3 regions of the Paenibacillus sp. FSL H7-0716 genome follow, and region 3 is predicted to be linked to each of the others. Evidence: riboswitches for the same ligand, from Rfam matches in the RefSeq annotation. Region 3 holds a riboswitch; each other region holds the start of a gene.

Region 1 (4,237 bases), on a different contig from region 3:
TGTAGGTGATAATATCCCCATTCCAGAAGTGGAACTTCAGAATAACCTCGCCGTCTTTAACATCTTTAAAGAACGCGGGAAGCAGCTTGATTTCTTTAGTGTTATAAGAAGGTGAGAAGGTATTGCCGAATTCCTTAAATGGAGTCCAGTCCTGCGGACCTGCATTGCCACCAGCGGTATATACAGCTTCCATTGTGGCAAGCTGGTTACCATTAAAGGTGGTCGGAATGGCAAAGGATTCAGTCGTGCCTTTTGCATCGCTTAATTTAGCTGTGTCATACACAATGACCTTAAGTCTCCACGCAACACCCTTGTTGAATTTCAGAGTCAGCACGGCATTTTCACCGTATTTTTGGGAAGCTGTGAGCTTTTTGAGTTGACTGGCTTTGAGGATGAGCTCCTCACCATTTAAGGTGTAATCTTTACCTTTGGTCAGATATTTTCCGTTGGCACTAATGGTGGTTAGCTTATTGCCGTTCAGGTTTAGCTTAACCTTGGTATCTTTGATTTGTGCCCCTTTTTTTAGGTAGACCAAATCGCTTTCGGTGCTGGAGGAACGCTCCTTCAGACCAGACATTAATACATTGTGGAGTTCAGGGTCAGACCACTTATAAGTTTTACGGTTGAAATGCTGCCCGTTATCCCAGAGCATGGAAGTCATTTTCTTTTCTTTCAAATAATAAGTCAGATACTCGAAGAATTTAAGCTTCTCGCCCTGTTCAATCACACCCGTGTCTTTATCGAAACCTAATAAACCAAATTCGCCGACGATGACAGGGATGCCTTTAGCTACAAATGTATTGTAAACGTTATCAAAAGTTTGAGTGATATCGTTTTTTGTATCTTTTTCAAACGTGGTGTAGCCGGCAATGTTCACACTAAAAGGCCAGAAGCCATAGAAGTGAACGGTCGCAATAATATTTGGATCGTTCAGAGCCGTAATCGTCTTATAGAGATGATCCATTCTTGTTTGCGTAGGTGAAGACTCTAATGAAGGTAATACAAGTGGGCGGAGGTCGTTTTTCCCACCGGATTTCCGCACGATTTGATAGAAGGAGTTATTAAGTTCAGTAAGCATTTGCTCCATTTTTGCTTCGTCTGTGCTTCCACCATCGGTGAACCGAGGTTCATTTATGCTCTCGAACATCAGCTTATCGGATTTGTCCTTGAAGCGATCGGCAATTTGAGTCCAAGCTGCATTATAACGTGCCAGCGTTTCATCGTGTTTTTCTTCCATATGGCTTACCCATAGCCAGGAATCGTGATGGACATTAATCATGACATAAAGCTTGGCGTCCAGTGCCCAGCCGACAACTTCTTCCACACGGTCGAGGTAGGCCTTTTCTAGGGTATAGTCTGGTGCCGCACCCATGTGAGTATCCCAGGTCACAGGAATCCGAATGCTTTTATAGCCTTGAGCGGCGATCTTTTTAATAAGATCTTGGGTCACACGTGGATTGCCCCAGGAGGTTTCATCCTCACCTGTAGCATCTAAAGTATTGCCAAGGTTCCATCCGGGCTGCATTTCGTCTACATAGGATTGGATCTTACTCTTTGGCGCTGCCTTAGCTTGTTGCTCGTCCTTAGTTGCAGCTGCGGCCATGGATGAGAACAGAGAGAGCAGAAGAGCGGTGACAAGTGTCAATGATAAGAAGGATTTCTGGATTCGCGTAGTCATTGAATTCTCCTTTGTGAGATAATTTAGGATGCTTGGACCTGGCTTTGACGCTGTACTTGGTGGTTAGATGAACACAAACACCTCCATTTTTATTTTGTAAACGCTTTCTTAATATACCCTAACATAGAATACACTTAGCGAGTACCTTACTAATTTGTGGTAAATTCATATAAGAATTAGTGATTTAAACTGATTTCCCCCACAGTTGGATAAAGAAATTATTTAAATAACCCCTAGTCGTAGAAATTGGTTATTCAATAGGATTATCTCTAGCTGCCCGTTATACAAAAAAGAAATATAACATGACAAAAGCATATATATTAGTTATGATGAAGCATGAAAATTTAAAATTAGAAATAGGTGCCAACTATGATAGTTGCGGAAGTACAATCATAGATTGGTTAAATGGAAAGCGGGTGTGAATCCCGCGCGGTCCCGCCGCTGTGAAAGAGGAGTCCTTGCAAAATGCCACTGGGAAACTGGGAAGGCAGCAAGGGTGATGATACTTGAGCCAGAATATCTGCCTTTTTCTGTTACACCATCAAACTCTACGATCGATAGAGAGGTGCTTGAATAGTGTTGGCCAGCGATTATTGTGGTTCACTATCTTAACCTCTTGACGTTTATGTTGAGTGGTTTTTTTGTGGTTATAAGAAAAGTTTATTCTGTTTTTTATCATAGGTATGAAGGGAAGGGTTATGGAAAAATGAAGAAAAATAAGTTTTTAGCGTGGTTACTAATTGTAGCTGTATTTATTACGACATTCTCTACAAGTGTAATCCCGGCTCAAGCAGATGGAGCAAGCTCTACCCTTAAAGGGTATGTATCTGTATCCGTAGAGAAATTCTCCTTAGGCCAAGGGTATATTAAGGAACCTATTAAAGTTCCGATTTATGAAGGCGATAATGGCGCATCTTTAATAACACGTGCGCTAGGTGATGGGAATTATAGATATTTAGGAAATATAGATAGTGGTTTTTATTTATCAGAAGTTAAAGATAGTGGCAGAAGTGAAGTCAATATTCCACAATATATTTTAGATATGATTTCAGCCGATGGGAAAACAGTCGGCACTAAAGCAGACCCAGAGTGGTTAAGTCAGTTTGACTATACCTCCATGTCGGGTTGGATGTATGCAGTAAATAATGTGTTTCCTCCGTTTGGGATGACCGATTATAAGCCTCAAGACGGTGACATCATTCGAACTCAGTTCACCACTTATGGTTATGGTTCTGATCTTGGCGGCTGGGGGGAAATCCCAGTTCAACTTGCCAATAAGGATGCTTTAACTGCAGAAATCGCCGAGATTAACAGTGCCCCTAATAAAGAAACTATTTTGGACAGACCAGTAGTGCAATCGGCAGTTTATCAAGCCTATTCCGTGCTCGAAAACATGGCAAGCTCTCAAATAAGTGTAGATCATGCGCTTGTCGGTCTTAACAATGCATTAGACATAGAACCCCCTGTTATTACAGTAAGTGGCATACAAGATAAACAGGAAGTATCCAATAAAGAAATAAGCTTCAAAGTAGCTGTCACCGACAATGTATATAGTGACATTACTCCAGAAGTGAAGCTGAATGGAGTTACTTTATCACCTGCAACTGGGGAGTACAAAGCTACTCTGAATTCAGGCAGTAATGCAATTACTGTAACGGCTCTTGACGGAGCTGGAAACAAAACAAATGTAACTTATCAGGTTACTTACAAACTGGAAACTACAGTTGCCGTCAAACAACAGTTAGATAAAAACCTTGCTTATATTTTAAATACTGTAAAGAATCCAACGTTCGGAACAGGTAGCGGAGAATGGTCAATCCTTTCTTTGGCTCGGGCGAACTATACAGTACCTAACGGTTATTACGATCTTTATTACAACAATGTAGCAACGAAAATAGCATCAACCATTAAAACGGATGGAAAACTCGACGCCAATAAAAGCACAGAGAATTCCAGAGCAATATTAGGACTTACCTCTATCGGAAAAGATATCACAAATGTTGCGGGATATGATCTGAGAAAAGCACTGGCTGATTATCAATATATCCAGAAGCAAGGCAATAATGGTCCGATTTTTGCTCTGATCGCGTTAGATAGCCATAACTATGAGATTCCTGTAGTTGATGGAGTTACAGAACAGACCACAAGAGAAAAACTGGTTCAGTACATTTTAGATAAAGAGGTTAAAAAAGGTACAGCAGAGGCCGGTGGCTGGGCATTAGGCGTAACCAAAGCCGATGTCGATATGACTGCGATGGCAATGCAAGCTCTTGCACCTTATTATGCAACCCGTGATGATGTAAAAGCTGCCGTGGATCGGGCCATCCAATGGCTGTCCGATAACCAAAACAATCAAGGCGGATTTACAAGCTGGGGAAGCACTAGCAGCGAGAGTATCTCGCAGGTAATTGTAGCCTTAACTGGTGTAGGCGTAGATCCGCACACGGACGCTAGATTTGTTAAAAGTGGAAATTCGCTTATTGATGCATTACTTAGCTTTGCTGCACCTGAGGGTGGATTTAAACATATCCTCACAGGCAAAGTGGACAATATGGCAAC
Region 2 (4,237 bases), on a different contig from region 3:
TGAGCTTTGTGCTCCATTGGGGGCGGTTCCTGCCAGTGGCGTTAGAGCAGTCTTTTGCTCAAAATGCTGTGAAGGATTATTTGCTAGAAAAGCTTCAGCTGGAGCATGATCCGGTGGCTTCTGTGGCGGAAATTCATGAAATTGTAGATAAGGCAGAAAAAGATCGCCGCAAAGGAACAGGAGTTGCTCCTAAGGCACTCTCCCTAATGCAGGATCTTGCTGCTTCAGCAGATAGATTCTTACTGAACCGCTTATCGCTTTCTGATATGACGCAGGAGGAGCTTCTGGAGGTAGTTTTTTTACGGTATGGTAATGTTGTCGATTGGCAGCCGCCACTGGATAGGATTAGCAAGCAGAAAGAGAATGCGCTGCGTGCCGCTTACCGCTGGTTTGGTGAAGAGAAGCCAAATGAAGAGATTTTTACAGGATTGTCTCCGCAGGAACTAGATGATGTGCAGCTACTGGGTCGTCGTTTGCTAAAAGAGGCGCGTGTTCTGGAACCCTTTGAACGGCTTCCGCTAGCCTTTTACTATACAACTCAGCGTGAAGGGGGTCCGCTGGATTACGATGCGCTTCTGGAGCTGTTAAAGCGTAAAGCCGGTTCCGACAAAGAAATCATCTATCGGTTTTTTGCTTGGTCGCAAGGCAATCCTTTATTTACGGTTTCGAATAAAAAGCTGCAACCGGGTTACCGTAAGGCGATTCTGAAGTATTTCCTGAGCAGTGATCGTGAAGCGTTCAAGAATCGGGAATTCCGAAAGAACTATGTCGCGGCAGCTCGGCCTGCTCTGCAAAATGTGTACAATGAAGCCCGCTCCCAACTGGCTTCCCCGCTGGCGCGCTGGATCAGCCGCAGCCGATTTCGACTCTTAATCTCCGGCTCCATTACGGGTATTCTGGTGATTATTGCAATTATCGTATTCAGTATGCTGCGTCCGGATGATACGAAGACGGCTCTGCCGGGAACAAGCCCTGAGCCGACCCCTGTTCAGAGTGCAGGCAATGTGCTGCCTCCGGCTTCAGTATACTTGAAGGATCAGAGCGGCGAAGGAGATAAGGGGAGCAGCATATTGGTGTTCACCTTCGCAAGTGCAGATGACTGTGTGCAGTTTCAACCGACTGAGATTAGTTTAATGTCTTCGTCTACAGAGATAGATAAAAGCTTTAAGGTCGCTGCTACGAATGGGACTTGTCCAGTGCCGTCAACGGATGGGACGGATGAGAGAAACGCCGCTGACGAGTCAGATGCCGCTGGCACTACTGGAGGAACAGCAGAAGGTGCAGATGCTACTAATGCTGTAGCTGATGTATCTCCGTCTCCTACGCCTTCCTCTGATGCTGAGGACAGCACTGGGTTGCCTTCCGCAACAGCTGTGACTGAAGGGGAACAACCTTCCTATCAGGTTGAGGTTACATTGGAGCCTGGAGCGACAATTTTAGAGAAAAGTATGATCAAAGCCGGAAGATTTACATTGATCGTAGATCCCGATCCTAATATTCCACCAGCTTCTGATTCAAGTGCTGAACCTTCCCCAACTGCAAGTCCGGAAGGAACAGTCGAATAACAAGCTTTCTGAACAGCAATACCTACCGGCAGGTGGCGTATTGCTGTTCATTTTTTTGCTGCCCTTACTAAGCTTTTCTATAGACATGCTATGTATTAATAGATATGATTATGGATGTCAAAATAAGATACTACATACTGGAAAAGGTGCAGACTCTATCAATCTAGTCGTCTGCTTAAAAGGGAAGTCCGGTGCAAGAGTCCGGCGCGGTCCCGCCACTGTATGTGCGGAGTTTTTCTTCTATAAGCCACTGCCCCGAAGGTAGGGTGGGAAGGTGAAGAACAGCGATGAAGCATCAGCCAGGAGACCTGCCTTTTTCGTGAGCGTTTCTATTCTTCGTGGGGTAAGAATGTGGAACATATACAGATGGACTGTTGGCAGGAAGCAAGCGCCTCAGCCTCGATTTGTAATCTTCCCTGACCGCCCTCTAAAGGGGCGGTCTTTATGTTATGCGTCTTATTCCCAGTAGTACCCATTCTTATACAGAAAGAGGTTAAACAATGAAGAAAATCATGTCTTCCAAGTTTGTAGCACTTGGGCTGGCCTTATTCATGGTCATTTCAATTCTAGGAACATCTCTTGCTCCGGCAGGACAAATATTTGCAGAAGCGAGCGCTGGCTCCGGTCTGGAAGCAACTGCTGCGGAGCGGATTAATGTTGCGGATGCGACTTATGCGGCTGCAGAATATCTCTTGAAAGGTGGCGTGCAATCGGATTGGCAAGCTATTGGATTAGCGCAAGCAGGATATAAGCTGCCAACCAGTTACCATTCAGAGCTTGAGAAAAAAGTAAAGGATGCAGCTGGAAATTTCGCCAATGTAACCGATTATGCTCGAATCGTGCTCGCAGTGAGAGCGATTGGTGCAGATCCTACTAGCTTTGCTGGTAACGGAACGACTCCTGGCTATAATCTGATTGAGAAAATTTATAATAACAGCAAGCTCAGTGAACAGACGCTAAATAATCCGGTATATGCTTTACTTGCGCTGGATTCTGGTAAATATAATATCCCGAGTGACGCGAAATGGACGGCGGATAAGCTCCTTACGGAGATTCTCTCCAAACAGAATCCGGATGGGGGCTTTGCATTAACCTCAGGCGCAAGTGAGCCTGATATGACAGCGATAACCTTGACGGCTCTGGCGGCACATAAAAATAATCCCGAAGCCTACTTAGCAGGGCTACAAGCCGTAGCTTGGTTATCTGCAGCTCAAGATAGCCATGGGGGTTACGGTGACAGTGCTGAAAGTAGCGCACAAGCAATCCTTGGACTCACATCCTTTGGAGTTGATCCTAGTGGATTAGAATACACCAAAAACAAAGTGGATCTAATGGAGAACCTGCTTAGCTATCGTCTAGCTGATGGTAGCTTCACCCATAGCCGTGGTGGAAGCAGTAATGTTCTGGCGACAGAGCAAGGACTTCAGGCGCTGGTTGCGTATAATTTGCTGTATAAAGGAAGCAACAGTAAGCTATACGATTTTTCCAAATCCTCCATTCAGAGCTCACTAATCTACGCCCCTGTAACGATTGAGGGACCACGGGCCACGTTGGCACAAGGGTACGCCTATGCTGGCAACGCACTTGGAGCGTTAGAGAAGCTGGCGCTTCAAACGAACTTGCCGATCACGAATCCTTCGGGCAGTTATGTGACTGGCATCGGAAGTATTGCTGCTGGAAGCTTTGGTGGTTATGACGGATGGATGTATGTTGTATCACGTGACGGAAAATGGATGAATCCCGATGTAGGCATGAGTGATTTTGTACTTAAAGATTCAGATCAGGTACTGGTTTATTATGCCGGAGATGACACTAAGCTTGTGGATTCCGTTACGCTTTCCAAGGCAAATCTTAAAGAGGGCGATTCTTTTACCGTCACTGTAACTAGTAAGACGTGGAAATGGGACGCTGCTACAAACACTTCCTCTCCTGTAACTGCAAAAGCTGCGGGTGTTCAGGTCGAAATTGGAGCTCAGACGGTAACGACGAATGCTAAAGGTGAGGCCGTATTCTCAGGAAATGTGCCCGCAAGTGACTATACACTGACTGTAACTGGCTACCGTGAAGGCAAAGCCCCAACGATTGCTAAATATACAAAAGCTCTAAAAGTGATTTCTAAGAATGTAACAGCTTCGCTAACCGTTGAAGGCCCGGAAGGGTTGATTAGTGAGGGGACTTTGAAAGCCTCCAATGCCCTTGAAGCGTTGCAACAACTAGGGTCTACCGATGATTTTAAAGTAGATATCACCAAATCGTCTTATGGCAACTTTGTATCAGGTATCCATGGAGTTTCGCAAGGTACTTACGACGGATGGTGGAGCTTCGTGGTATCACGCGGCGGGGAGTGGATATATCCAAGTGTGGGTATGGATGCGTTCGAACTACAGGAATCCGATCGTGTGCTTGTCTATTATGCAGGAGAAAATACACAGGTTGTAGATTCTGTGGTGCTTTCCCCATCACAGCCAAAAGCTAATGAAGCTTTTACTGTAAAGGTTTCACAGAAAAAGTGGGTGTGGAATCAGGAAAGCTTCACTTCTGATCCGGTTACCTCACCGGCTGCAGGTGTGCAGGTTTCGATTGGTGATAAGAAGGTAATCACGAATGAACAAGGTGTGGCTGTTGTTGATGGCGGTCTCCCAGCAAATAGCTATACAATAACTGTTACCGGT
Region 3 (4,237 bases):
CAAGGCTGACGCCTGGTTTGATAAATATGGCTATTGGACTGTATTGTTTTGTCGGATGGTTCCGCTGGTCCGCAGTCTGATTTCGATTCCGGCGGGAATGTCGGGCATGAAATTTGGAGTGTTTATGATCTTCACAACGATTGGCACATTGGGATGGAATTTGCTGCTTGTGCTTATTGGCGCGGCTTTGGGCGAATCCTGGGAAGACATTGCCATGTACATGGATGTGTACTCCAATGTAGTCTATGTACTAATTGCTGGCGGATTAGTTATTATTGGGTTTCTGTACTTCCGCAAACGCAGCCGGAGAATGAACACTGAGGGCTAAGCGGGTGGAGGACTGATAATAGAAATGATTATTAAAAAGGAGGGAAACACATGGAGCTATTAACGATTATTAAAGCCATTATTTTGGGGCTTGTTGAAGGTTTAACTGAATTTGCTCCAGTATCCTCCACGGGTCATATGATTATTGTTGATGATATGTGGCTGAAATCACAGGCGTTATTTGGACAATATACGGCAAATACCTTCAAAGTAGTTATTCAACTGGGTTCAATATTAGCGGTTGTTGTGATTTTTAGAAATCGGTTCATTGATTTGTTAGGCTTAAAGCGTTTCAGCCGTAAGCAATTGGATCCTGTAACAGAGGAGCTACCGCAGATGGAGCAGGGCGGGCATCTCAAGCTGACTCAGGTTCTGGTAGGGTTAGTGCCTGCAGGTGTGTTAGGTGTTCTGTTTAATGATTATATTGATGAGCATTTATTCTCTACCTCAACGGTGTTAATTGGTCTAGTGATCGGGGCTATATTGATGATTATTGCGGATCTGTTTGGGCCGAAGAAGATCAGAACTGAGAGTGTAGATCAGATTACATACAAACAGGCACTTGGTGTAGGTCTTGTACAGTGTTTTTCGTTATGGCCTGGATTTTCACGCTCGGGCTCGACGATTTCTGGTGGCGTACTCCTCGGGATGAGCCATCGGGCCGCTGCTGATTTTACGTTTATTATGGCAGTACCCATCATGGCAGGTGCCAGTCTGTTGTCACTGATGAAAAACTGGCAATATTTCACCATGGACGCGTTGCCGTTTTTTATTGCTGGCTTTATTAGTGCCTTCCTATTTGCGCTGTTATCGATGCGTTTCTTCTTAAAACTGATCAATCGTATCAAGCTCTTACCGTTTGCTATATACCGTATAATTCTTGCTGCTGTAGTATATTTCGTATTTTTCTAAGTCCGTTATAAGGAATCGATATAACAGAAGCCCCAGTAATCTATTGCAGATTGCCGGGGCTTTCACGTATGATGACATCAGATTAAGACACTCAAATGATGAAAGATATCGGAGACAGGTGCTGACCGGAAAATAGTAATTCGGTAGGCTTAATAGGGAAATTCGGTTCGAAGCCGATGCGGTCCCGCCACTGTAACGGAAGAATCTCGAGCAACAGAGGTCACTGGCAATTTACTACTGCTGGGAAGACTGCTCAAGATGTTGACGCCGCTAGCCAGGAGACCTGCCTGTTTCAACAGCACTGCTTCACCTACGGAAGATAGGGAGGTGTTAGACGTTAACCATGGGTATATCATGGGCGTCTTTCCCTTTGACTTTTTTAGGGAAGGGCGCTCTTTTTTATAGGAAAGCAAGTAGCTTTGGAGTTTGAAATAAGAGATTGAAGAGGGAGTGTATCGAGATGACGAATAAAGTAAAAGTAAGCAATCTTGGATATCCGAGAATCGGAAAGAACCGCGAATGGAAAAAGACACTGGAAGCCTACTGGCAGGGGAAAATAAATGAGGAGCAATTCCGCTCCGAAATGGCAGCAATTCAGCTGCAGCATTTGAAGACCCAGCAAGAGGCAGGAATTGAGCTTATTCCGGTAAATGATTTTACATTTTATGATCATGTGTTGGATACGGCTGTTATGTTTGGAATTGTACCTCCACGGTACACGTATGATGGCGGCGACATCGGGCTTGATCTTTATTTTGCAATGGCCCGTGGTAATGCTGAGGCTACTGCCTGTGAGATGACCAAATGGTTCAATACGAACTATCACTATATCGTTCCAGAGATCGGCACACAAACACCACGCCTGACTGAAAATAAACCTCTAGCGGCTTATCGTTTTGCTAAATCGCAGGCAGGGATTGAAGGTAAACCGGTACTTTTAGGTCTGTATACCTTCCTTAAGCTGTCCAAAGGTTACGCAGCGGCAGATATCGCCAAGATTGCTGCACGTTTTGTTCCGGTCTATGTTCAACTGCTACAGGAACTGAAGCAAGAAGGGGTAAGCTGGGTACAAATCGATGAGCCAGCGATTGTTACAGGCATAAGTAAAGAAGAATTAACACTGCTTAACTCGATATACACAGAAATTGCCGGCTCCGTGCCGGGCTTGAATATTATTTTACAGACGTATTTTGAAGCTGCTGAACCGCTGGAGGCACTGCTAGAGTTGCCTGTTCAAGGCTTGGGTCTTGATTTTGTGCACGATGGTGGAGCGAATCTGGCTTCTATCGAACGTCTTGGCTGGCCGAAGGACAAATGGCTGGGTGCCGGAATTATTGATGGACGGAACATTTGGCGTTCCGATTTAGACGCTAAGCTGCAACTGGTAGAAAAGCTCAGCGTTCATGTGCCGCTTGATCGTCTTATTCTTCAGCCTTCTTGCAGTCTGCTGCATGTCCCAGTCACCGTTCAAGGTGAGGTGAAGCTGAAGGCGACAGTTAAGAATGCGTTAGCTTTTGCCGATGAGAAGCTTGCAGAGCTTAGTCTGCTCGGAGCAGCCCTCGCAGATAAAGGAGAAGCTTCTAAAGCAGCGCTGGCCGCTAGTCGTGAAGCTATTGCAGCATTCCGCGCACTACCTGAGCGTGGCCGTAAGGATGTGGCGGAGCAAGTGCTTGCACTTGCAGCTCTACCGGACCAACGCAGTCTGCCTTTTGCTGAGCGCTTAAAGGTGCAGCAAGAGAAATGGCAGCTTCCACTTCTGCCAACCACTACAATTGGTAGCTTCCCGCAGACAGTAGAAGTGCGTCAGGCGAGATTGAAATGGCGTAAAGGGGTCTGGAATCAGGAGCGTTATGATGGATTTGTTCGTGAGCAGATCGCGGATGCAATTACCTTCCAAGAAAAGCTAGGTCTGGATGTTCTGGTCCACGGTGAGTTCGAGCGTACAGATATGGTGGAGTTTTTCGGAGAAAAGCTGGATGGATACTTGTTTACTAGTAATGGCTGGGTTCAATCCTACGGTTCCCGTTGCGTTAAGCCACCGGTGATCTACGCGGATGTTGCATTTATACAGCCTATGACTGTAAAAGAAAGTGTCTATGCACAATCGTTGACGAAGCTTCCGGTTAAAGGAATGTTGACGGGCCCTGTAACGATCCTCAATTGGTCATTTGTACGTGATGATCTCAGCCGGGAAGAGGTGGCCAATCAAATTGCTCTTGCCCTTCGCCATGAAGTAAAAGCGCTGGAAGATGCAGGTATCGAAATGATTCAAGTGGATGAGCCGGCTATACGTGAAGGACTTCCGCTTAAGGCAGAAGACCGTGAGCATTACCTGAACTGGGCAGTGAAGTCGTTCCGCGTTGCTACGAACCATGTGAAGGCAACGACACAAATTCATACGCATATGTGCTATAGCGAATTCAATGACATGATCGATTCCATATCGGCTATGGATGCTGATGTAATCTCCATTGAGACTTCACGTAGCCATGGAGAGCTGATTATCAGCTTTGAGGAGCAGGACTATGATAAAGGAATCGGTCTTGGAGTGTATGACATCCATAGCCCGCGGGTTCCGGCTGTAGAAGAAATGACAGCGAATATCGATCGTGCGCTGCGGGTGCTGGATCCTGAACAGTTCTGGATTAATCCGGATTGCGGTCTGAAAACACGTGGCTGGCAGGAGACAGAGGATGCACTACGTAACATGGTAAGAGCTGCGGCTATTGCGAGGGAAAAGTCAGGGGTTATTGCTTCTAAATAGACATAAATAAATTAGAGCCAGGGTAAATTACCCTGGCTTTTTAGTTCACTTATTTTTTTATATCAGCTACTTGATAATAATTCTCAATCTTGTTAGAATGAAAAAGAAAAGAAGGAACCGTGGAGGGTCCCTTCAGGCATTTACTTATTTACTTTCGAAAGTTTTGCAATCTGTTTCTTCTGCGCGTTTTGGTTCTTGGGAGCTGTGGAAAGCTACGAAGATCGATTCAGCGCT

What was found. Region 3 has a riboswitch for cobalamin ahead of metE (5-methyltetrahydropteroyltriglutamate--homocysteine S-methyltransferase). Riboswitches for the same ligand answer to the same signal wherever they lie in the genome.
Region 1: linked by a shared signal. The riboswitch ahead of MHH60_RS16740 (S-layer homology domain-containing protein) and the one ahead of metE (5-methyltetrahydropteroyltriglutamate--homocysteine S-methyltransferase) in region 3 are both predicted to bind cobalamin.
Region 2: linked by a shared signal. The riboswitch ahead of MHH60_RS27950 (DUF4430 domain-containing protein) and the one ahead of metE (5-methyltetrahydropteroyltriglutamate--homocysteine S-methyltransferase) in region 3 are both predicted to bind cobalamin.

Annotation. Positions count from the first base shown of each region.
Region 1 covers NZ_JBBODA010000012.1:62,651-66,887, reverse strand. Annotated here, with positions in the region: gene MHH60_RS16745 (cellulase family glycosylhydrolase) at 1-1,678, opposite strand, end outside; cobalamin riboswitch at 2,020-2,220, shown strand; gene MHH60_RS16740 (S-layer homology domain-containing protein) at 2,385-4,237, shown strand, end outside.
Region 2 covers NZ_JBBODA010000035.1:37,324-41,560, forward strand. Annotated here, with positions in the region: gene MHH60_RS27945 (GAP1-N2 domain-containing protein) at 1-1,565, shown strand, start outside; cobalamin riboswitch at 1,693-1,895, shown strand; gene MHH60_RS27950 (DUF4430 domain-containing protein) at 2,066-4,237, shown strand, end outside.
Region 3 covers NZ_JBBODA010000002.1:327,593-331,829, reverse strand. Annotated here, with positions in the region: gene MHH60_RS04360 (DedA family protein) at 1-328, shown strand, start outside; gene MHH60_RS04355 (undecaprenyl-diphosphate phosphatase) at 379-1,239, shown strand; cobalamin riboswitch at 1,339-1,544, shown strand; gene metE (5-methyltetrahydropteroyltriglutamate--homocysteine S-methyltransferase) at 1,700-4,003, shown strand; gene MHH60_RS04345 (DUF1540 domain-containing protein) at 4,148-4,237, opposite strand, start outside.